2 regions of the Clostridium sp. LBM24168 genome follow, and region 2 is predicted to be linked to the other one. Evidence: riboswitches for the same ligand, from Rfam matches in the RefSeq annotation. Region 2 holds a riboswitch; the other holds the start of a gene.
What was found. Region 2 has a riboswitch for S-adenosylmethionine ahead of metK (methionine adenosyltransferase). Riboswitches for the same ligand answer to the same signal wherever they lie in the genome.
Positions count from the first base shown of each region.

Region 1: it holds a riboswitch for S-adenosylmethionine, as region 2 does, so the genes downstream of both, cysC (adenylyl-sulfate kinase) here and metK (methionine adenosyltransferase) in region 2, are expected to answer to the same signal.

Region 1 is NZ_CP196861.1:837,159-849,318, forward strand. Features, by position in the region: gene carB (carbamoyl-phosphate synthase (glutamine-hydrolyzing) large subunit) at 1-2,928, shown strand, start outside; SAM riboswitch class I at 3,269-3,378, shown strand; gene cysC (adenylyl-sulfate kinase) at 3,502-4,095, shown strand; gene ACSVC9_RS04070 (adenylyl-sulfate reductase subunit alpha) at 4,106-5,797, shown strand; gene ACSVC9_RS04075 (4Fe-4S dicluster domain-containing protein) at 5,781-6,095, shown strand; gene cysD (sulfate adenylyltransferase subunit CysD) at 6,117-6,917, shown strand; gene ACSVC9_RS04085 (GTP-binding protein) at 6,970-8,802, shown strand; gene ACSVC9_RS04090 (Spo0E family sporulation regulatory protein-aspartic acid phosphatase) at 8,867-9,037, opposite strand; gene ACSVC9_RS04095 (helix-turn-helix domain-containing protein) at 9,238-9,636, shown strand; gene ACSVC9_RS04100 (DsbA family oxidoreductase) at 9,689-10,276, opposite strand; gene ACSVC9_RS04105 (methyl-accepting chemotaxis protein) at 10,433-12,160, shown strand, end outside.
Region 2 is NZ_CP196861.1:1,573,219-1,585,378, forward strand. Features, by position in the region: gene ACSVC9_RS07760 (heavy metal translocating P-type ATPase) at 1-1,086, shown strand, start outside; gene ACSVC9_RS07765 (pyridoxamine 5'-phosphate oxidase family protein) at 1,127-1,576, opposite strand; gene ACSVC9_RS07770 (O-acetylhomoserine aminocarboxypropyltransferase/cysteine synthase family protein) at 1,842-3,179, shown strand; gene ACSVC9_RS07775 (ABC transporter substrate-binding protein) at 3,214-4,233, shown strand; gene ACSVC9_RS07780 (ABC transporter permease) at 4,251-5,303, shown strand; gene ACSVC9_RS07785 (ABC transporter ATP-binding protein) at 5,300-6,079, shown strand; gene ACSVC9_RS07790 (iron-containing alcohol dehydrogenase) at 6,117-7,184, opposite strand; gene ACSVC9_RS07795 (hypothetical protein) at 7,213-7,623, opposite strand; gene metK (methionine adenosyltransferase) at 7,804-9,006, opposite strand; SAM riboswitch class I at 9,227-9,334, opposite strand; partial or broken gene ACSVC9_RS07805 (L-cysteine desulfidase family protein) at 9,542-10,816, shown strand; gene ACSVC9_RS07810 (DUF2292 domain-containing protein) at 10,922-11,089, opposite strand; gene ACSVC9_RS07815 (ROK family transcriptional regulator) at 11,158-12,135, opposite strand.

The DNA of each region.
Region 1 (12,160 bases), 740 kb from region 2:
GCTGGATTTGGAGGACAAACAGCTTTAAACCTTGCCATGGAACTTGAAAAAGTTGGAGTACTCAAAAAATATAATGTTGAATTGCTGGGAATAAAGATTCAATCTATAAAAAATGCCGAGGATAGGGAAAGCTTTAAGAATCTTATGGAATTTATAGATGAACCTATAGCACTTGGAACAATTGCCACAAGTATAAACCAATGTATAGAGTTCCTAGATAAGGTGAATTTTCCAATAATAATAAGACCGGCTTATACCCTAGGTGGTACAGGCGGTGGTATTGCAGTTAATTATGCAGAGTACATCGAAATATGCGAAAATGGACTTGAGGAGAGTCCTATAAATCAAATTTTACTTGAGCAGAGCTTGTCGGGATGGAAAGAGCTTGAATATGAAATTATGAGGGATAAAAAAGACAACTGCATGGTAGTATGTAATATGGAAAATATAGATCCTGTTGGAATACACACAGGAGACAGTATAGTTGTCGCACCTTCCCAGACTTTGACTGACAAAGAGTATCAGATGCTTAGAAGATCTGCTGTAAAGATAATAAGAACATTGAAAATAGAAGGCGGCTGTAATATCCAATTTGCACTAGATCCTGAAAGCAGTAATTATAAAGTAATAGAAGTAAATCCAAGAGTAAGCAGATCTAGTGCGCTTGCATCTAAAGCTGCAGGGTATCCTATAGCTAAAATTGCTGCTAAAATTGCACTTGGCTATACTTTAGATGAACTTAAAAACTATGTAACAGGGAATTCCAGTGCATTGTTTGAACCAGCACTTGATTATTGTGTGGTTAAAATACCTAAATGGCCCTTTGATAAATTTAAAAGTGCAGATAGGGGACTAAAAACACAGATGAAAGCTACAGGGGAAGTCATGTCAATAGATAGGAATTTTGAGAGTGCACTTTTAAAAGCTGTAATAAGTCTTGAAGGAAAAATAATAGGACTAAAGCTGGACAAATTGACAGAAATTAGTAGAGATGAAATAGTTAGAAAAATAGAAATGCAGGATGATGAAAGGCTTTTTGCCGTGGCAGAGGCTCTTAGAAAAAGGATGAGCATTGAAGAACTTCATGATATAACTAAGATAGATAAGTGGTTCATACGTGGGATAAAGAATATAGTGGATATGGAAGATGAATTGATAAAAAATGTTCCCAATGTGGATGTAATACATAAGGCAGAAGTCATGGGATTTACAGATGAGTATATTTGCAAATTGATTGGCATGAGATTAGATGATTTGAAAAAACTAAGGGAAATAAACGGTATAAGGTCAGTTTATAAAATGGTAGATACTTGCAGTGGAGAATTTGAAGCAAAAACCTCATATTATTATTCCTGTTACGATCTTGAAAGTGATAATGTTGTTTCAAATAATAAAAAAGTATTGGTAATAGGATCTGGACCTATAAGGATTGGACAGGGAATAGAATTTGACTATTGTTGTGTCAATGGAGTATGGGCGATAAAAGAGGCTGGACTTGAAGCCATCATTATAAATAATAATCCAGAGACAGTAAGTACAGACTTTGACACTTCTGATAAACTGTATTTTGATCCGCTTTATATAGATGATGTTATGAATGTAATAAATGAAGAAGAAATAGATGGAGTTGTGGTACAGTTTGGAGGACAAACTGCATTGAATTTAGCTAAGAAATTAAATGATAGGGGAGTAAATCTACTGGGAACTTCTTTTGAATCTATAGATTTAGCGGAGGACAGGGAAAAATTTAGAGTTCTCCTTAAAAAATTAGGTATAAGTTCTCCAATAGGAGGATCTGTGACAAGTTTGGAAGAAGCTGATATATTGGTAAAAGAGATAGGGTATCCAGTTATCGTAAGACCATCCTATGTAATAGGAGGAAGAGCTATGAAAGTTGTTTATAATGATGAAGAACTTTCAAAATATCTCAAAGATGCGGTAAATTTATCCAAGGAATATCCTGTACTCGTGGATAAATATATAATTGGAAAAGAAATTGAAGTGGATGCTATATCTGATGGAAAAGATCTCATAATTCCAGGTATAATGGAGCATGTAGAGAAGACAGGAGTTCATTCAGGAGACAGTATAGCCATTTATCCTGCGTCTGATTTGCAAGAAGAAGTGCTGGAAAAGATAGAGGAGTATACTGCTAAAATAGCAAGGGAACTAAATGTCAAAGGACTTCTGAATGTTCAATATGCCTTTGATGGACAAAAAGTGTATGTTATAGAAGTAAATCCGAGAGCATCAAGAACAGTCCCTATTTTAAGCAAAGTGACTGATATACCTATGGTGAAAATAGCTGTAGATGTCATGCTTGGAAAGAAAATAAAGGATTTTGGATATAGACAGGACGAATATAGAAATAGTAAAATGATAGCAGTTAAAATGCCTGTATTTTCAAATAAGAAATTGCCTGAGGTTGATGTGGCACTTGGACCTGAGATGAAATCCACAGGGGAAGTGCTTGGAGTTGATTTTGACAGGAATAAAGCTATATACAAGGCATTTAGGGCAGCAGGAATAGATGTATATTTAAAAGGTAACCTGTATATATCAGTAAATGACAGAGATAAAGAAGAAGCGATTCCCATAATCGAAAAATATAAGTCACTTGGATTTAACATTTTTGCTTCATCAGGAACCTATAAATTCTTGATCGACAGTGGAATAGAATGTGAAAGATTGGCTATACAGGATGCTGTAGGGAAACTAAGAGAAAAGAAGATAGATATAGTTATCAACACTCCTACTATTGGATATAAAAGTGGAACGCCTGGTTTTGAGCTTAGACGTGCGGCGCTTGCTCATGATAGGGTTTTATTTACATGTTTGAATACGGCGGATGTATATATTTTGTGTATAAAAATAGAAAATAACGGTGAAAAAGTGGAATATAGATCCATGGAGGAGTATTTAAGATGAAGAACATGTAGTTATTTCTTGACAAAATATAATTAAGAAAGTATAATAAATTCAATGTAATAGGAAGATAAAAAGCTATGATTAAGATAAGTATATTATGAAGTCTTAAAGAGATGGATCTCACAGCTGAGAGAGATCCTAAGAGGAAGTAATGGAAATGCACTTATGAGTTCTTGAATTGAAATTAGTAGGTTTAGGCGGGGATGTACGTTAAAACGTTAAGGATATAAGTTATTGTATATTTGCATAATGTAATTATATAATAAACAGAGTGGAACCGTGGAAGTAACTTCTGCCTCTGTAAAGAGGCAGAAGTGTTTTTTCACTAAAATTAAATGTATTCTTATCAAGAGAGGTGGAGGGACTGGCCCAATGAAACCCGACAACCGGCATTCTCATGTGAATGCAGCGGTGTTAATTCCTACGGAATAATTTTCTGAGAGATAAGAAAAGTGGCAAGGTATTGAATGACCATTTTTCTTACAAAAGAAAAATGGTCATAATTTTTACTTTGGAATTTAATACTGTGCAGCTTTATATTGATAAATTATCGTGGATAGTGGGGGGATTTTATTGGACAAAAAATCAACTAATATAGTCTGGCATAAAACTTTTGTAAATAGAGAGCTTAGGGAAAAACTTCTGAATCAGAAAGGAACTGTAATATGGTTTACAGGACTTTCTGGTTCGGGAAAATCAACTATAGCTTCTCAATTGGAAGTTAAATTATATAATATGGGTAAGCTTACCTATATCCTGGATGGCGACAATATAAGGTATGGATTAAGCTCTAATCTTGGGTTCACTAAAAAAGATAGATCTGAAAATATAAGGAGAATATCGGAGGTTTGTAAGCTATTTGCAGATGTCGGAATTATCACAATTGCAACATTTGTATCACCATTCAAGTGTGACAGGGATAAAGTCAGAAGTATGCTTGGCAAGGATTTTATAGAAGTATATGTGGATTGTCCACTTGAAGTTTGTGAGGGAAGGGATCCTAAAGGAATATATAAAAAAGCAAGAGATGGAGAGATAAAAGATTTTACTGGGATAGATTCTCCCTATGAAATACCAGATAACCCCGAAATTATTTTATCAACTTATAAAAGTAGTATAGAACAATGTGTTGATAAAATACTGGATTATTTGTTTTATAAAGGATAGGAGTGATTGAATGAAACTGGTACCTGAAAAGTTGACTGCCGATGTTTTGATAATAGGTGGTGGTACTGCAGGATGTTTTGCAGCAATTAGGGCGGCAAGAACGCATCCTGCGGTAAATGTTCTAATTGCGGAGAAGGCAAATATAAAAAGGAGTGGATGTCTTGCAGCAGGTATTAATGCACTCAATGCATATATAAATGATGGTGAGACACCAGAGAGTTTTGTAGATTATGTGAAGAGCGAGTTCAGTGGCGTCATAAGAGAGGATTTAGTATATACAATAGCAAGGAAACTTAATGATGTAACTTTGGAGATTGAAAAAATGGGGCTCCCTATTTTGAAGGATTCCAGTGGAAAATATATAAAAAGAGGAAAAAGAAGTATAAAAATAAATGGGGAGAATATTAAACCAATACTTGCAACTGTAGTTAAAAAATACAGTAATATAAATGTATTGAATGGAACAAATGTTATAGATTATATAAAGAAAAATGGAAGAGTTATAGGAGCCTATGCATTTTCTATATATGGAGAAAAGTTTTATGCAATTTATGCCAAAGCTGTCATATGTGCAGCAGGTGGGGCGTCAGGATTATATAAACCTAATAACCCTAATTTTTCTAGACATAAAATGTGGTATTCTCCTTTTAACACCGGGTCAGGTTATGCCATGGGTATAAGGGCCGGTGCTGAAATGACTAGCTTTGAAATGAGATTTATCGCTTTAAGATGTAAAGATACTATAGCACCTACTGGAACTATAGCACAAGGAGTAGGAGCGGTTCAGATAAATGGCAGGGGAATTGAGTATGTTAAGAGCTACGGGAAGCCAACGACCATAAACAGATTATATGCTACGGTAATGGAAAATAAAAATGGAAATGGTCCATGTTTTTTGAAGACCAATGATATTACCAAAATGGAAGAAAGTAATTTAATTAAGGCTTATTTAAATATGTCACCTTCACAGGCACTTAAATGGATAGACAGTAAAAGAATGCCATCTGAAGAGAATGTTGAAATTGAAGGAACCGAGCCTTATGTGGTAGGTGGGCATGCAGCTAGTGGATACTGGGTTGATACAAAGAGAGCATCTACCTTGAAAGGACTATATTGTGCAGGAGATGTAAGCGGAGGGAGTCCAAAAAAATATGCCACTGGATGTTTTGCAGAGGGAGAAATATCAGCAGATTCTGCACTAGAGTACATTAAAAATATAAATATGGATTATCTTGATGACATATATATAAAAGCTAAACTGGATGAAATAAATAAATTTTTCAATAACAAAAGAGGTTTATATAGTGTTGACCAAATAGAAGAAGCTATGCAGAAGACAATGGATGAATATGCAGGAGGTATATCGCAAAATTATAGTTATAATTCTCAAAAGCTTGATATAGCTCAAAAGAGAATAGATGAACTGTTTGAAATCAGCAGGGATCTGAAAGCAGATAATTGCCATGAACTCCTGTTTATATATGAACTTATTGATAGGCTTTATGTGTGCAAAGTGCTTATAGGGCATTTAAAAGCAAGGCATGAAACACGATGGAGGTGTTATGAAGAAAACTCAGATTTTCCTGAAAGAGATGATGAAAATTGGATTAAATATGTTAATTCGGTATATAAAGATGGAAAAGTAAGTATCATGTTTAGGAATATAGTGAAAAAGGAGAATATATATGAGCATAAAAATTGACAAAGATAGATGTATAGGATGTTTCAAGTGTATATATATATGCCCTGGGAGCTTGATATACAGTGATGTCGATGAAAAAGCATATATAAAATACGAAAAAAATTGCTGGGGATGTACTGCATGTATTAAGGAATGCCAAATGGGAGCGATTAAATATTATCTTGGTGCAGATATAGGGGGAAATGGTTCTTGTTTATATACAAGTCAAAATGGCAATGAGCTGGAATGGCATATAATAAACAGAGATAATCATGAGACTATTATAGTTACAAATAGAAAAGAATCAAATAAATACTAATATCTAGGAGGAATATTATAAATGGATCATTTAGACAGATTGGAATCTGAAAGTATATATATTTTTAGAGAAGCATATAAAAAACTCGGAAAACTTGGAATGTTATGGTCAATAGGAAAAGATTCTACAGTCATGCTGTGGCTTGCTCAAAAAGCGTTTTTCGGGAATTGTCCCTTCCCACTTATACATGTGGATACTACATTTAAGATTCCTGAAATGATAAAATTCAGAGACAGGGTGGCTAAAAAATACAATTTAAATCTCATAGTCCATACGAATACACAGGCATTGAAAGATGGGATGGGACCTGAAAAGGGAAGACTTGTATGTTGTAAGGCATTGAAAACTGAAGGCCTACAGCAGGTAGTGGATGAATATAGGTTTGAAGGGCTTATAGTTGGAATAAGAAGAGATGAAGAGGGCTCTCGTTCCAAAGAAAGAGTATTTAGTGAAAGAAATTCAGAATCCAAATGGGATTACACAGATCAGCCGCCTGAACTGTGGGATCAATTTAAGACTGATTTTAAAAAGGGAAATCATATAAGAGTACATCCAATTATAAACTGGACAGAACTTGATATATGGGAATATATAAGAAGAGAAAATATTCCTGTAGTTAGCCTGTATTTTGCGAAAAATGGGAAGAGATATAGAAGTTTAGGTTGTGCTCCATGTACTAATCCAATTGAGTCAAATGCCACTACATTGGACGATATAATAGAAGAACTAAAAAATACTAATGAAACCGAAAGGTCTGGAAGGGCTCAAGATAAGGCTGATGCGCATGCACTTGAGAAACTTAGAAAAGACGGATATATGTAAACAATATAAAGTTCACAATTAACAATTTAAATATAGAAAGGATTTAGATCGGATGGCAAAAGATAGAGAAAATTTAAATATAGTAGTCGTTGGACATGTAGATCATGGGAAATCGACATTAATAGGAAGATTGCTTTACGATACAGGTTCATTACCAGATGGTGAAATTGAAAAAGTAAAGAAGATATCCGAAGAAAACGGAAAAAAGTTTGAATATGCCTATTTGCTTGATGCTTTTGAAGAGGAACAGAAACAAGGTATAACTATAGATATAACTATGTTGCAGTTCTTTACACAAAGAAGAGATTATGTAATTATAGATGCTCCTGGGCATAAAGAGTTTTTAAAAAATATGATATCAGGTGCAGCTAGTGCTGAAGCCGCTATTTTAGTTATAGATGCCAAAGAGGGAGTACAAGAACAGTCAAAAAGGCATGGATATATATTATCCCTTCTAGGTATTAAAAAAGTATTTGTAGCCATAAATAAAATGGATTTGGTGGATTATTCGGAGGAGAGATTTAATGAAGTAGAAAGGGAATTCAATGAATTTTTGAATAATATAAATATATATCCAGAAAGATATATACCAATTTCAGCTTCTAATGGAGACAATATAGCAAATAGATCTGATAAAATGCCTTGGTATAATGGAGAAAATATTCTGGAGAGTATGGATAGTATAGAAAAAGATAGAGGGATAGAAGAGAAAGAACTTAGATTCCCTATTCAGGATGTATATAAATTTGACAGCAGGAGGATTATAGCTGGCAGAATTGAATCCGGTACACTTAAAACTGGAGATGAAATTGTGATTTATCCTTCTGGAAAAACTACAAAAGTAAAATCAATTGAGGCATGGCAGGATAGAGATAGAAAGGATGTTGTAACTGCTGGAATGTCTGTAGGAATTACTGTTGAAGATGAATTTTATAATAAAAGAGGTGAATTTATATGCCATAGAGAGCATCCTGTTACTGTTGGAAATGTCTTTAATGCCAATGTATTCTGGCTTGGTGAGAATAATTTGGTAAAAGATAAAACCTATAAATTGAAAATTGAAACTCAAGAGGAAGAATTCAATATAATATCCATAAATAAAATAATCGATGCTGCTACATTGAATAGCAGTGATGAACGTAATTTTATAAAGAAAAATGATGTTGCTGAAGTCACAATAAAGACAAAAGAACCAATTTGCTTTGACAAGTTCAGCGAGCTACAATCTACTGGAAGGTTTGTAATAGTAGATGGTTACGATATAAGCGGTGGTGGAATTATTTCGGCTGTTGAAGATTCACTTAAAAGAGAGATAAAAGATATTAGAAGCAAGAATATATCTATAAGGAAAAGACTTGTATCACGAAGTGACAGAGAGAAAAGTATGGGACAAGAAGGTAAGGTTATATGGCTTACTGGCCTACCGGGATGTGGAAAAAATGAGATAGCTGTGAAACTTGAGAAAAGAATCATGGATCTTGGTAAAAAGGTATATTATCTTGATTCATCGCATCTGAGGTTTGGGCTCAGTTCGGATTTAACATTTGAGCCTGGGGATGCACATGAACAGACGAGAAGAATTGCAGAAGTAGCAAATTTATTTGTGGACAGTGGAATGATAACTATAGTAACATCTGTAAGCAGATTTAAGTCAGACAGGCAATATGCCAAAAACATAATTGGAGAAAAAAATTATGTTGAAATATTTGTAGATGCAAATAATGATATATGTAAAAAGAGAAACCCTTCTGTATTTAATGAAGACGGCGATTCTGTATTTGAATACGAAAGATCTGATTATCCGGTTATAACGCTTTATATAGACAAAGCTGATTTCAATTCCGATATAAAAATTAAAAACATAGTGAATATGCTTGGATATTGACAAATACAGCTTTTAAAGTTAAATAGGTTTTAGTTAATAAGCAGTTATATGCACATATAACTGCTTATTTTGGATTATTGTTTTCTATGGATTTTCCTTTTAAGTTTTCCTGATAAAATTCAAGTATAACTTCATCCAGTTCTTTGCTTGATTTTAGTATATCACTATAATCAGCATTTTTAGAAATCAATAGATGTAAATAATCTCTTAATTTACTAATTTCCTCAATATTCATAAAGAACACTCCAATATTATAGGTATATCTAGTTTTATCAGTATATACTGTTATAGTCCTAGCACTGATATATTAATAATTACAATTTTACACAATATATAGGCTTTTTGCAATCATTAATTATCTGCAAATAGCTTATTTATGTAATTGGTTGTTATGTATAAAGTTATCTTAAGAGGTTAGGACAGGAGTGAATACAATTGACAAACAAATTACTAGATATTGATAGAAAAGCAATAGGATGGAGAATGCGTAAGGAAAGAGAGGCACTGAAACTTACAAGAGAAAAATTTGCCGAAATTGTAGATCTTTCTGCATTGTATGTAGGACAACTTGAAAGGGGAGAGAGACAGATGAGTCTTTCTACTTTAGTAAAAATATCTAATTCTCTTCATATTACAACTGATTATTTAATATATGGAAGAAGTTCAACAATAAATAACAGAAATTTTGTTAAGGAGAGTAAAGAAAAATACGTTAATTTAAAGGATGAAGATAATTGTGAAAATAATTTGTATTTTTTATTAAAAAAATGCTCCAAAAAGGAATTGAAGTTGATAGAAAATTTAATAAAACTTATTCTACCATATATAAGATAATATAAGATGATGTGGAATCTATCATATTGCCACATCATCTTTTTGACATTAGCTAGTAGTTAATTGCATTTCTAAGGTCATTTGTTTTAACTTCACCTTCAAGAGTTTTTTCTCCTATAACATAAGTTGGTATTACATTTATAGAGATGTCTTCATAAGAATATCTTAAAGCCTTTTCATGAAGATCTCTATACTTTTTACATTTTAAAGCTTCCCTAAATTTATATTTGTCTAAACCTATATTTCCTGCAATGTTTTTTAATATATCCGGCTTGCCTATATTTTTATTTTCTTGAAAAAATGCAGAGAAAACTTTTTTAATATATTGTGACTCCACGTTCATTTCCTTTGCATATTGCATACCATAAAAAGCCATAGTTGTATGAGGGTATGGGGAAATATTAGGGAATTTAATAAAAATTCCAAGTTCCTTTGCAGATGGAAGAATAACTTTTTTTATAGATTTTAGTTTCTCATTGTCTTTAACTGGATCAAGTGTATCTTCTGAACCCGGGCTTAATTCATAGGGATGCCATATTATTTCTGTATCAGTGTTTTTTACTGCACTGCCCAATTTGTGTATTCCAAGAAAACAAAAAGGACATACAAAATCAAAAAAAATATGAACTTTTTTTACCATATTTACATAACACCTCCAGTATAATAGCTACTGTGATTAATTATAATTACAGTAGCTATTAAAGTCAATATTTTATACCTATAGCTTGATTCTTTAAAAATTTGTACGATATATTTAATAAGAATTTAACATAATTATTAATTGGGGGTAGTGAAAATGAGCATAAAAAAGAAAATACCTATACTTATAGGGGCTCTTGTTTTAGTAACAATGGTAATTGCGTCTACACTGGTATACTGTCAGACATCATCTAAGTTATACGATAATAGTAAAATTGAAATGCAATCGTTAACAAAAAGCTATACTAGTACTCTAGAGGACATGATAGATAAAGAAAAAATCAAAGTCAAAGGTATGGCGAATAAAAAATCTGTTTATGATCTTCTGTATTTAAGGGAAAATTCATATAACTCACGACAATATAAAGATTCGATAAAAACAGTCGGTTTTGAATTAGTGCAGTATGTTGAAAATCAGGGGAATCTGGAGCATGCATTTATTGTGGATAGGACAGGGACTATAATAGCCGATAGTGATACACATCTTATAAACACCAATATAAGTGATAGAAAGTATAATAGTGAAACATTAAAGGATAAGGATGTTATAAGTGAAACAATGACTTCAAAATCTACAGGTGAACAGATAATAATATTTTCAAGTCCAGTTAAAATAAATGGAAAATTGTGTGGATATTTTGCTGCGGCAGTTGTTGCAAAAAGTTTTTCAAATCCATTTAAAAATCTTACTGTATCAAATACAGAAGGAAGTTATGCTTATTTGGTGGATGAAAATGGTAATGTAATATTTCATCCTGAAAGCAATAAAATAGGTAAGCCGGTAGAAAATAATGTAAAAACATTTATAAATAGTATAAAAAATACAGAAAAAACTAAATTAAATTATATTGAATATGAATACAAGAAAGAATATAAAATAGCCTATTATACTGCTTTGCCAAGAGTAAAGTGGACATTTGTGCTTTCAGCTGATAAAAATGCTGTAATTTCAGGTGCAAGAAAAGTAACGCTCATAATTGTAGCAATGATGCTTTTATTGGCATTAATAGCTGTAATAGCAGGATTTATTTTTTCTAAAAGAATATCTGGACCTATGATTGAAATTACAAAAATAATTGACAGAACCTCAAAATTGGATCTAAGTGAATCATATGAATCAGATAACTATAATCATTTACTTGGTTATAAGGATGAAATTGGGAACATATATAGATCTATAGTATCAATGAGGTCTGTTCTTAGAAAATCGGTAAATTCATTAATGGAGGTATCAGATAAAATTAACACTAATGCGTTATCTTTAAATAATTTAACAGAGGAAGTAAAAAAATATTTAGATGAAACATTGGAGCAAACTGAAAATATATCTGCAGGTATGCAAGAAAATTCAGCTACAGCAGAGGAAATTGCTGCATCCTCCGGTGAAATGGGAAGTACTGTAAAAGAAATGGCAGATAAGGCTGAGATGGGATCAAAGACTTCCGATGATATTGAGAAAAGAGCCGAAGGGCTCAAACAATCTTCGAAAGATTCACAGAGTCAGGCAAATAATATTTATGTCTGTATAAAATCTGATCTGGAGAAGGCAATTCAGGAAAGTAAGTCTGTAAATAAAATAAATGAACTTACAGGTGCAATAATTGATATAACACAACAAACTAATTTACTGGCTTTAAATGCTTCAATAGAAGCAGCAAGGGCAGGTGAAGCTGGAAAGGGATTTGCCGTAGTTGCAGAGGAGGTAAAACAATTGGCAGATCAGTCAGGAGAGACAGCCAACAATATAAAAAGTATAGTTGATATAGTTGGAGGCTCTGTGAAACAATTAGTAGACAGCTCAAATAGTGTATTGAGCTTCATTGAA
Region 2 (12,160 bases):
TTGGTTGTATCCTGCCCCTGCGCACTCGGGCTTGCAACACCTGCTGCGTTGATGGTAGGGCTTGGAAAAGGAGCTGAAAATGGAATATTGATAAAAAACGGTACAGCATTGGAACAAGCATGTAAAATTGATACGGTAGTATTTGATAAAACAGGAACTCTAACTGAAGGTAAACTTGACATAACCGATGCTGTCCTATTCAATAGAGCAAATGAATTGAACATACAAAGTCAGGAAGATTTATTGATTTTAGCCGCTTCGGCAGAAAAATTTTCTGAACATCCTCTAGGAAAGGCTGTATACAGTTATGTAAAGCATAATTACAAAACTCAATTGAAACATACTGATGATTTCACTGCGGTACCAGGTAAAGGTATAACTGCATCTGTAGATAATAAAAATATATTAATAGGCACTGCAGATTTTTTAAAAGAAAAGGCCGTAGATTTATCGGAATTAAAGGATACTTTAATTCTTTTGCAAAAAAAAGGAAAAACAGCTGTACTTGTTGCAATTGATGGAATTCTTGCTGGAGTAATTGCCTTTGCAGATAAAATAAAAACTGATGCCGGAGAAGTTGTTGATTCTCTTGAAAAAATGCATATAGACGTTTATATGCTTACAGGAGACAATAAAAATACTGCGCTTTCAGTTGCAGACAAATTAAATATAAAAAATATAATATCAGAGGTACACCCCGAAGATAAAGCAGATGAAATCTTAAAATTAAAAAGCAACGGAAGATTAGTTGCCATGGTAGGTGACGGAATAAACGATTCACCGGCTCTGGCTACTGCAGATATAGGGTTTGCAATGGGTTCAGGTACAGATGCTGCCATTGAAACTGGAGATATTGTACTGTTAAATGAAAATTTGAGAGCTTTAACAGATGCAATAAAGCTTTCGAAGGCAACAATGAAAAAAATAAAGCAAAATTTATTCTGGGCATTTATATACAACATAATTGCAATTCCAATAGCTGTAACAGGTCATCTAAATCCTGTAATTGGAGCTGCAGCCATGTCCTTTAGTTCCATATCGGTTTTGTTGAATTCGTTAAGTCTCAAAAAATACAAATTTCAGTAATTAAAATGTGGACTGGCTTAAAAACCAGTCCACATTTTAATTAAAGTATTTCTTTTACTTCTTTAGTGTTTTTGGTATAATCAGCCAGCTTTACAAATTGCGCCTTTATCCTGTATATAACTGAATCTCCAAGCCCACCTTTAGATAAATTTTCCTTCAGCACCGGATATCTCACGCTTATTCCATCCACTGCTTTTTTAAAATCATCATCATTCTCAAGAACTTCGGTCGCCTTTCCAGTAATGGATACACTCTTGAAGGTGTCATAGACCTGTCCCTCATTTTGGAAATAGAATGTAACTACGGGGTTTTTTTGTATGTGTTTTACTTTATTGCTTTTTCTTCCTGTCTCAAAATATAAATTTGCACCATCATTTGAAAAAGCTCCCATTATTCTTACGTAAGGGGCACCATCTTCACCTATTGTAACAAGTAGTCCTGTTTTTGACTGTTCCACATATTTAACAGCAGCATCCAATACATCACTCATCTTTATGCAATCCTCCAATTTATAATTTTTATGTTTTATATATTATAAGCATAATTTGTAATTTAATACAAGTACATTATATTTTTTATCGTTTTAAATCTTTTTGAATTGCAGTTGACAAAATAATGGACTTATATTATCATATAAAAAAGTAGAAGAATTAATAATATGTTCTTTATAGCTGACCGGCAAACCGGAGGCTACATCGTTTTTAAATGGTGTAGTCTCCGGTTTTTTTGGTACAAAAAATAAGGGGGAAATAAAAATGTCAGAAGAAAATTTAAAATTTGACACATTAAAAGTAAGAGGCGGATATGATTCCAGCAAACACAATCACTCTGTTTCAGTTCCAATTTATGAAACAGCCGCATTTGATTTGGGAAGTACAGATAGGGCCAAGAGGTTGTTTTCATTTACAGAACCCGGGTTTATTTACACAAGATTAAGCAATCCTACAGTTGAAGTTCTGGAACAAAGGGTTGCAAAATTGGATGGTGCTTCAGGTGCAGTTGCCGTTAGTTCCGGAATGGCTGCAATAACTTACACTCTCCTCAATCTTGCAGAAAACGGTGGAAGAATACTTACAACTCCATATTTATATGGAGGAACACTGGACGGATTCAAAAAACTTTATCCCAAATTTGGAATAAACATAGACAAGTTTCACGATTTTAATAATCCAGAGGCTATAGCCAAGGCAATAAAGCCAGATACCAAGGCTATATTTGTTGAAAGCATAAGCAATCCAAACACTTCAGTATCAGATATAGAAACAATTGCAAAAGTAGCTCATGAACATGATATTCCACTTGTGGTAGACAACACCTTTGCAACTCCATATCTTTTGAATCCAATCAAATATGGTGCCGACATCGTAATTTATTCAGCAACAAAGGCACTTAACGGGCATGGAAATGTTATTGCAGGTATAATTCTTGAAAGTGGTAAATTCAATTGGGCAAATGGTAAATTCAATCATTTTTTAGAACCTTACTATACTTTAAGAGATGATGACGATAATGCCAGAAATTTTCTTGAAGTATTTCCAGATTTTCCATTTACCACAAGAATCAGACTAAACTATTTAAACTATTTTGGTTCTTCTTTAAGTCCTTTTGATGCTTATCTTGCACTTATAGGATTGGAAACTCTGTCTGAAAGAGTAAAAAAGCAAATTGAAAATACTGAAAAAGTAATCAGTTATCTTGAGGAAAATGATAAAGTTTCATGGATAAAATATCCTACTTTAAAAAACAACCCATATAAAGAACTAGCTGATAAATATCTTCCAAAAGGGGCTGGATCAGTATTTACTTTTGGATTTAAAGGTACTGATTCTGAAATAGATAAATTCCTAAATTCACTGAAATTATTCAGTTATCATACAAATGTTGGTGATTCAAGATCTCTGATTGTCAATTCGCCAAAAACAACACACAGTGAACTTACACCGGACGAAAAAGAACTTTCAGATTTGCTTCCTAATACAATAAGACTCTCTATAGGTCTCGAAGATGCTGAAGATCTCATAGATGATCTGGATCAGGCTTTTAAAAAAGTATTTGAATCTGAAAAAATAAAAAGCAAAGATGCTATTAGATAATTAGAATAAAATACAGAAAGATGAGGGAATTATTATGAATAAAATTACTAGAATAGTTGCTACATTACTACTCGTTGCAGCAGTGCCAACTCTTGCAGCTTGTGGAAAAAGTACATCTACTTCTTCAAATAAAAATGGAACAGGAAAATATAAATACGGGAAGCTGCAAATTCAGGCTCTTGGAGGTGGTGTTTGCGGTGCCCCAGCCTACATAGCAAAGGAAAAGGGGTTCTTTGCAAAGGAAGGATTTGATGTGACTCTTGTAAGTGGAACATTTGAACAACAGAAAACCGGCCTTGCAAGCGGAAAATTCACTGTTACAAATGGTGACTTTCAATTCTTTCCTTCAGTTCAACAGGGTCTTGACATAAAGGTTATAGGTGGACTCCATAAAGGCTGTATAAAACTTGTTGTACCACCTAATTCACCAATAAAAACTGCAAAAGACTTAAAAGGGAAAAAAATAGGTGTAGATGAAATAGGAGGAACTCCTATGGCCATAACAAGCGTGGTTTTGGCAAATAACAATATTAATCCGACAAAGGACGTTAAATGGGTGCCTTATCCTCTTGACCAGCTGACAAAAGCTGTTTCAAAAGGTGATGTTGATGCTTTTGCCGCTTGGGATCCATTTGCTACACTAGCCGAAAAAAATAATAATTACAGAGTTCTAACAGATATCGCACAGGATCCGCTATTCAAGGGAAAATCATGCTGCTTCTTATATGCTTCCAATAAAGAGATTAAAGAAAACCCAGAAAAAATTGCAGCTCTCGTAAGAGCTTATACGGCAGCAGATGAATGGATAGCAGCTCATCCTGAAGAAACTGCAAAAATTGAAATTGACAAAAAATATGTATCGGGTGGTGACGTAAAATTAATTACGGAACTTATAAAAAATTATGATTTCAAATATACTACCAATACTGCAAAAGATGACGTTAAATATTTTGTAGAACAGCTTAACAAGACGGGATTTTTGAAAAAGGACACCGAGCCTGTTAAATTCGCTGATGACGTGTATTACGATGCACTTGGAAATTCAAAAAATTAATTGGAGGGATAACTAACGTGAGTGCTTTAAGTGAGTCTGTAAATTCAGATACCGTACCAAAATCAGAAGCTTCATCAAAAAACATCAATAAAATACCTCTTGTCAAAGCACCTGACACGGTAAACTGGAAGCCTAAGTCAAAAATCTGGCCGATTTTGCAAATAGTTGCTTTTGCAGCAGCCTTGATTGAAAATATAGCTTTACCTACAGTGCAGATAGTTAAAGTTTCTCCATATAGGATAATGCTTATACTTTTTATAGCTTATCTTGCTATAGAATATGTAATTTCATTTTTTAACGAAAAATTAAATTTAAAAGCAAATCATAAATCCCAGTTTTATTTTGCCATAGGCATTGGATTTATGGTTTGGGACATACTATCTACAAAAACTAATATATTACCACTTCCATTTTTCCCTGGGCCCGCGCAAATAGTCCAGGTACTTGTGGAAGATGCTGGCACACTTTTAATAAGCACACTTTATTCTATGAGACTTTTAGCACTTGGGTTCATTGCCGGTACTCTTTTAGGCCTTGTTTCCGGAATTTTAATAGGCTGGTATAAGCAGTGGTATTACTGGTTCTTCCCGGTACTAAAGATTATAGGTGTTGTGCCTGCAGTTGCATGGATACCAGTTGCAATGTCATTATTTCCTTCAACCTTGATTTCAGAAGTATTTTTGATTGTACTCTGTGTATGGTTTCCCGTAGCTTTTATGGCCTGTGGAGGTATAGAGAACATACCAAAATCCTATTTTGAGGCAGCTAAGACACTTGGCGCAAATGAAAGATTTCTGATATTTAAGATAGCCATTCCAGGCGCAATGCCATCTATATTTACTGGAATCTATACGGCTACAGGTCTTTCCTTCACTACACTTGTAGTTTCAGAAATGCTCGGTGCCGAAGCTGGACTTGGATGGTATATAAATTGGGCCAAAGGTTGGTCAAATTATGCTAAAGTTTATGCAGCAATAGTTATAATGGCAATAGTTTTCTCAATCGTACTTGCAATAATATTTAAAATCAGGGACAGAGTACTTATATGGCAAAGGGGGCTTTTAAAATGACAGGATCCTCCAGCACCAATAATGCTTCTATTAAAATAGAAGAAGTAAATAGGATATATATAGATGCCAATGGCAACCTTGTGGAAGCTCTTAGAAATATAAATCTAAATATCAAAGCAGGAGAATTCATTTCATTTATAGGGCCCTCAGGATGCGGCAAGACAACATTGATGAGATTGATAGCAGGATTGGACAAACCTCAGTCCGGTGAATTATTTATTGATAACGAAAAAATTAGTAATACCAGTTTTGAAAGAGGCTATGTATTTCAGCAGGCAAATCTTTTCCCATGGGAAACAATAGAAAACAATATTGCCGCAGGGCTCAAGGCAAGAAAAATTTATAAAGATAATAAAGATAAAATCCATGAATATATAAAGCTTACCGGACTTGAAGGATTTGAAAATTCATATCCACATCAAGTTTCAGGTGGCATGGCGCAAAGGGCTTCCCTTGCCCGCGCACTTATAAATGATCCAAAAGTACTTCTTCTAGATGAACCTCTCGGAGCACTGGATGCTTTTACAAGAATGGATCTTCAAGATAAACTCATTGAGTTGTGGCAAAGAAGAGGTACTACTATGATATTGGTCACACATGATGTAGATGAAGCAATCTATTTAAGTGACAGAGTAGTAATTATGACACCGCGCCCTGGCAAAATAGAAGCAATTGTAGACATAAACCTTGAAAGGCCCCGAGATAGAACTGATCTGGAGTTTATAAAATTGAAAAAAGAAATATTGAAAAAACTTCATTTTGCCAGAGAGCATTAATAAAAATACTACCTATTATATAGGTAGTATTTTTGTTTTAAACAATCGCATCTAAAATTTGATCATTACCACTACTCTTTTTTCTTAAATATACATTACCCATTTCATCTGTTTTAATTATTGCCTTTTTGATAAGGCTTCTCTCCTTACGACATTCAAAGCAAATATTATCCATCATATTTGCTATTTTAATTTTGGAGCCATATTTTATTCCAAGTTGATTTAATGTAATAGGCAATCCAAGTTTATCGAGTAGACCAATAGCTTTAAATATTTCATCTTCACTTCTATTCTCAAGAACAAGCTGAACAATAAGTGCAAAACTGGCTTTTTCACCATGGAGATTATACCTTGTATCAGAAATATACGTTAGATTATCACTTATATAATTATATATTTTAATTGGATTTTTCCTTATATTATAATTTTGAATCATTCCTGATAACACCACAATAGAATCTATTAATTTTCTATAATGTTCATCATTAATATCCTCATCTAATTCTCCGTATAACCCATTAATATATTTTTTTAGCATATTTACTGAAGATTCTGATTGTTTTATATAACCATAATACCCGAAAACTGATAATGTATAACCTATGCCTGCGTTTAAATATCGTATTGGTGATTCAAGTATTAAATCTATGTCAGTCAAGATAAGTTTTGGCAAATTTTTTAATGGCATATATTCAATATATCTTCCAATATCATCATATATTATAGAAACATTAGAAGAAGCAGCACAATTTGTAGCAACAGTAGGAATAGTAATTACAGGAAGGCCTATTTTATCACCTACGGCCTTTGCCGTATCAAGTATTTTTCCTCCTCCTACACCAAGTACAACATCAACCTTCAGCTTATAAGCTAATTTTGAGTATTTTTTTACAGCATCAGATGTACAATATCCCTGATATTTTTCAATTTTATATTCTACTCTTTCCCTTATAAAACTCATAAGTATTTTTTCTCCAGCCTTGTTCCATGCAGACTTTCCGCATATAATCAATGCATATTTTCCAAATGTTGAAATATACTTACCGCTTTTATCTAGAATATTCTTTCCACTTACATAAGATTGCGGTATTTCTATATTTATCATTTCATTCACCCTCCCACAAATTTTGGTACTAAATTATTTCTTTTAGTTCTTGTAATGGCTTGATATAATCGCATAGATTTACACATTCCAATTTCAATTTATATACATTATAGTTTCTGCCTCTTTTTTTACTTATTAAAGCTTTTAATGTCATATAACTTTCATTAGAATATACTATCTCATCCAATTTCCCCGAAAAACGTATACTCTTGAACACACTACACTTTTTCTGCACATTATTTTTAAAGTAAATATTGACTTTAGAACCAATTTTCATTTTTTTAACATCTTTATCTACAATAAAATATATATCCGCATAATTACTTATAAATTCATCTATCTTTATAATGCAGATTTTTTTAAATTCATCTGTCATAACTAGATACCCCTTTTGAGACTGGTCTATATACTTCATTGCATCATTTAATATTGCACTCATTTTTCATATCTCCTTCCTCATCTTTCAGAAATTAATCTGCTTCTCTCGATAAGAAAATATACTAACCCATCTTTACAATAAAAAAGCCAAGTTATATTTATTAAAAAGATTTTATACAAATGATTCATCTCAATAATAAATTCAACTTGACCTCTAGTTTTCTAGTCAGCCGAACTAGATCTAATTAAAAACTAAACTTTGTTTATTTTTGTAAATAGCTTTTATCTCCTCAACTTTATCAAGTTTTTCCCAGGGAAGATCTATATCTATTCTTCCAAAATGACCATAAGCAGCAGTATTTTTATATATAGGTCTTCTTAAATCAAGATCTCTTATAATTGCAGCCGGTCTTAAATCAAACAGTTCATTTATAATTTTTACTATTTTTTCATCATCTATTTTACCTGTACCAAAAGTATCTACACTTATAGATACAGGCTTTGCAACACCTATTGCATAAGCTATTTCTACTTCAATTTTATTTGCTATCCCTGCTGCTACAAGATTCTTCGCAACCCACCTTGCCGCATATGCACCAGATCTGTCTACCTTTGTTGGATCCTTTCCTGAAAATGCTCCACCTCCATGTCTTCCATAACCACCATAGGTATCAACTATTATCTTTCTGCCTGTAAGGCCTGAATCAGCTTCAGGTCCACCCTTTACAAACCTTCCAGTAGGATTTACAAGATATTTTGTATTTGCATCTATAAGCTCTTCAGGTATTGTTACTTTAATTACCTTATCTATTATGTCTTTCTCAATTTCATCATGTATCACATTTTCTTCATGTTGTGAAGATACAAGCACGGTATCCACTCTCAAAGGTTTATCTCCTTCATATTCTACTGTAACCTGCGTCTTTCCATCCGGTCCGAGATATGGAATTACTCCATTTTTTCTCACTTCAGCCAGCTTTCTTGAAAGTTTATGTGCAAGCGCTATTGGAAGTGGCAAATACTCTGGAGTTTCATTTGTTGCAAATCCAAAAACCATTCCCTGATCTCCAGCCCCAATTTTTTCTATATTGTCTTTTTCGCCCTTTTTAGATTCCAATGATTCATCTACACCGAGTGCAATATCTGGAGACTGTTCATCTATAGACGTTATTACAGCACAATTGGATGCATCAAAGCCAAACCTTGAATGATTATACCCTATATTACTTATAGTTTCCCTAACTATTCTCGGTATATCCACATATGCCTTGGTTGATATCTCTCCAACCAACAGCACAAGTCCTGTATTTACAACTGTCTCGCAAGCTACCCTTCCATTCTTATCCTGTTCAATAATTGCATCTAATACTGCATCTGATATCTGATCGCATATTTTATCCGGATGCCCTTCTGTAACAGATTCCGATGTGAATAATCTACTCATTTTTATCAATCTCCTTTTTATCATCTATTATTGATTTTATTCCGGTATTATTAAACAAATTAAAAGAGGTTAAATTTCATCTATTGCAGAATTGAATTTCTACAGATAATCCTAATTTAACCTCTAGTTTCTCTAGTCAGCCAACTAAAATATTTAACTTACCATCATACAAATTAAAAAACTTCCTATGGAGAAACCACAGGAAGTTATATCCTTTTGTTTCTCATCTTTCAGGTTTAACCTGCTGGAATTGGCACCGTTAAATATAAAACTATATTCAGGTTGCCGGGCATCATAGGGCCAGTCCCTCTGCCTCTCTTGATAAGAAGTTCTTATTTAGTTGTAAGTTATATATACTATATATTATTTCAAATGCTTTGTCAATATAAAATTTTAATTTAATCGTGCAAATTACTATAAATTTTAATGCTATTTTTCTTAAAACCCTGTATAATGTTATTCATAAAAGACTATTTTTATATATTCTACATATGAATTTGTGCATTATAATAAAAAGTAGATTTGGAGTGACAATATGAAAAAAAGTAGTTTAAAATATAAAAATTATATACAAATTTTAAAGGAAGAACTTATACCAGCCACAGGATGCACTGAACCAATTGCAATTGCATATGCTGCGGCAAAGGCAAGAGAAGTATTAGAATATATACCTGAAAAAGTTATTGTAGAGGTTAGCGGAAATATTATCAAAAATGTTAAAAGTGTTATAGTTCCCAATACAAATCAATTAAAGGGCATAGAAGCTGCAACAGCAGCAGGAATTATAGCAGGAAATTCCTAAAAAAAACTAGAAGTTATTTCAGAGGTAACAAAAACAGAAAAACAAAAAATTAAAGATTATATGAATACACATTCAATTGAAGTTAAACCTGCAGAAACAGAATTTATATTTGACATAGGAATGCATTTATTTTATAAAAATTCATTTGTAAAAATAAGAATCGTAAATTACCATACAAATATTATTTATATTGAGAAAAATGGTAATTTACTCTATCACAAAAAAATAGAAGTGTCAAAGGATGATGGTCTCAGTGACAAGAAATTATTGAATGTAAAGGACATTATTGATTTTGCAAATTCCGTAGATATAAAGGATATAGAAGATATTATACATAGACAAATTGATTATAATTCAAAAATTTCAGAAGAAGGATTAAAAAATAATTATGGTGCTAATATAGGAAGTGTTTTACTTTCTACATATGGTTCTGATATTAAAATAAAAGCTAAGGCCAAAGCAGCTGCAGGTTCAGATGCCAGAATGAATGGGTGCGAATTACCTGTTATTATTATTTCTGGAAGCGGAAATCAGGGGATAGCAGCTTCACTCCCTGTTATTGAATACGCTAATGAGTTGAAAGTATCAAAAGAAAAACTCTATAGAGCTTTAATTGTTTCAGATTTAGTCACAATACACCAGAAAACTGGCATCGGGAGACTTTCTGCATATTGCGGTGCTATCAGTGCAGGCACAGGAAGTGGCGCTGGCATTGCTTATCTTTATGATGGAGGTTACAAAGAAATTTCCCATACAATTGTCAATGCACTATATATAGTTTCTGGAATTGTCTGCGATGGAGCTAAAGCATCTTGTGCAGCTAAAATTGCAGCAGGAGTAGATGCAGGAATATTGGGGTATTATATGTACAAAAATGGACAACAGTTCAGAGATGGTGATGGGATTGTAAAAAAAGGAGTCGAAGCCACTATACGCAATGTAGGAAAACTCGCAAAGGAGGGAATGAAGGAAACTGACAAGGAAATCATTAAAATTATGACTGAATAATATAACCCTTGATATTTTGAAATGATATGTTTCTACCCTGTAAAGATCTATTTCTAATTATATTTTTAGCACATTAAAGTGTAGAAATTTACAGAGTAGTGATTATCATACCAATCTTACTTTTTCATTTTTCTCCACCTGTACTACTCTTCCATCCTGGATAACTAGGGTTATTGAACCATATTTTATTATTTTTAACATACACAATATCATATTTAAGTTTTCTTTTGAAATACTCTTTGAAATATTATTGCTTATTATTTCTTTATTCATCAGAATACCTCCCTATTTATATAACAAACTCAATAGATATTTTATTTCATATAAAATTTACAGAAAAACTATAACTTATTTCCAAGGGATCTCTCAATTACCAAAGCTGCAGCCCCTATGGAAACAGCATTACTCTTAAAATATCCTTCTCTCTTAAAAGCAACCTTTCCATTAACATATTTAATACAGGTATTATAAAATAGATCCAGCTTTGCCAAATATCCATCCAGTATAATGCATTCCAGATTCAATAAATTTGCATATAAATCCACATTTGATCCAAATGCTTCAGCAGCATTTACAATTGTCTTTTCAGATATATTCTTAAAATTAACGCAATTGCTATTTTTATAAATAACCTGTTCAAAGATATACTCATTATTACCTGCTGTTCTTAAAATTTTCCCTCCTAAAATTGTACCTTCTCTTATTCTTGATCCACAATCAAAATAAGCCAAATTATTAAACATCTTGCCGGACCCATACAAATATTCTGCAACAACAACTGAATTTGCCCTGTTTTCACTAATTATATTACATTCAAGTTTTTCCTCCAGCATCTCTTTTGCAGGTACATCAAACCATGCCATTGTATCAACCGTGAGTCCTACTCCAACAAGTTCAATAAAATCAAGCCTTAGCTCAATATATATATGATTTATTTCATTTTGAATTTTTTTTACCATCTCATCAGGTAAAATGCCGGATTCAATATAAAAAATTTTTTTATAAATAATCTCCATTCTCAAATTCACCATAGAAATTTGTATATAGGTTTCAGATATATCTATACATATAATATAGAATCTACATATGTTTATATCATACAATACAGGACGCCTACCTCCGGTAGATTCTCCTATACATTTTTCAACTATAACACCTTTTTTTTCAAGAGGATTCATAATACGATTCAATGTAGTTAATTTCATTCTTGTCTCAAGCAAAATTCTATTTTTACTCATAGCTCCATTTTTCTGAAGTAAATTAAATATTTCTTTTTCATCTGATTTCAAATCTTGAAATAACTTGTAATTATCTATCATAGCAATCATACCTTTTATTCTATTG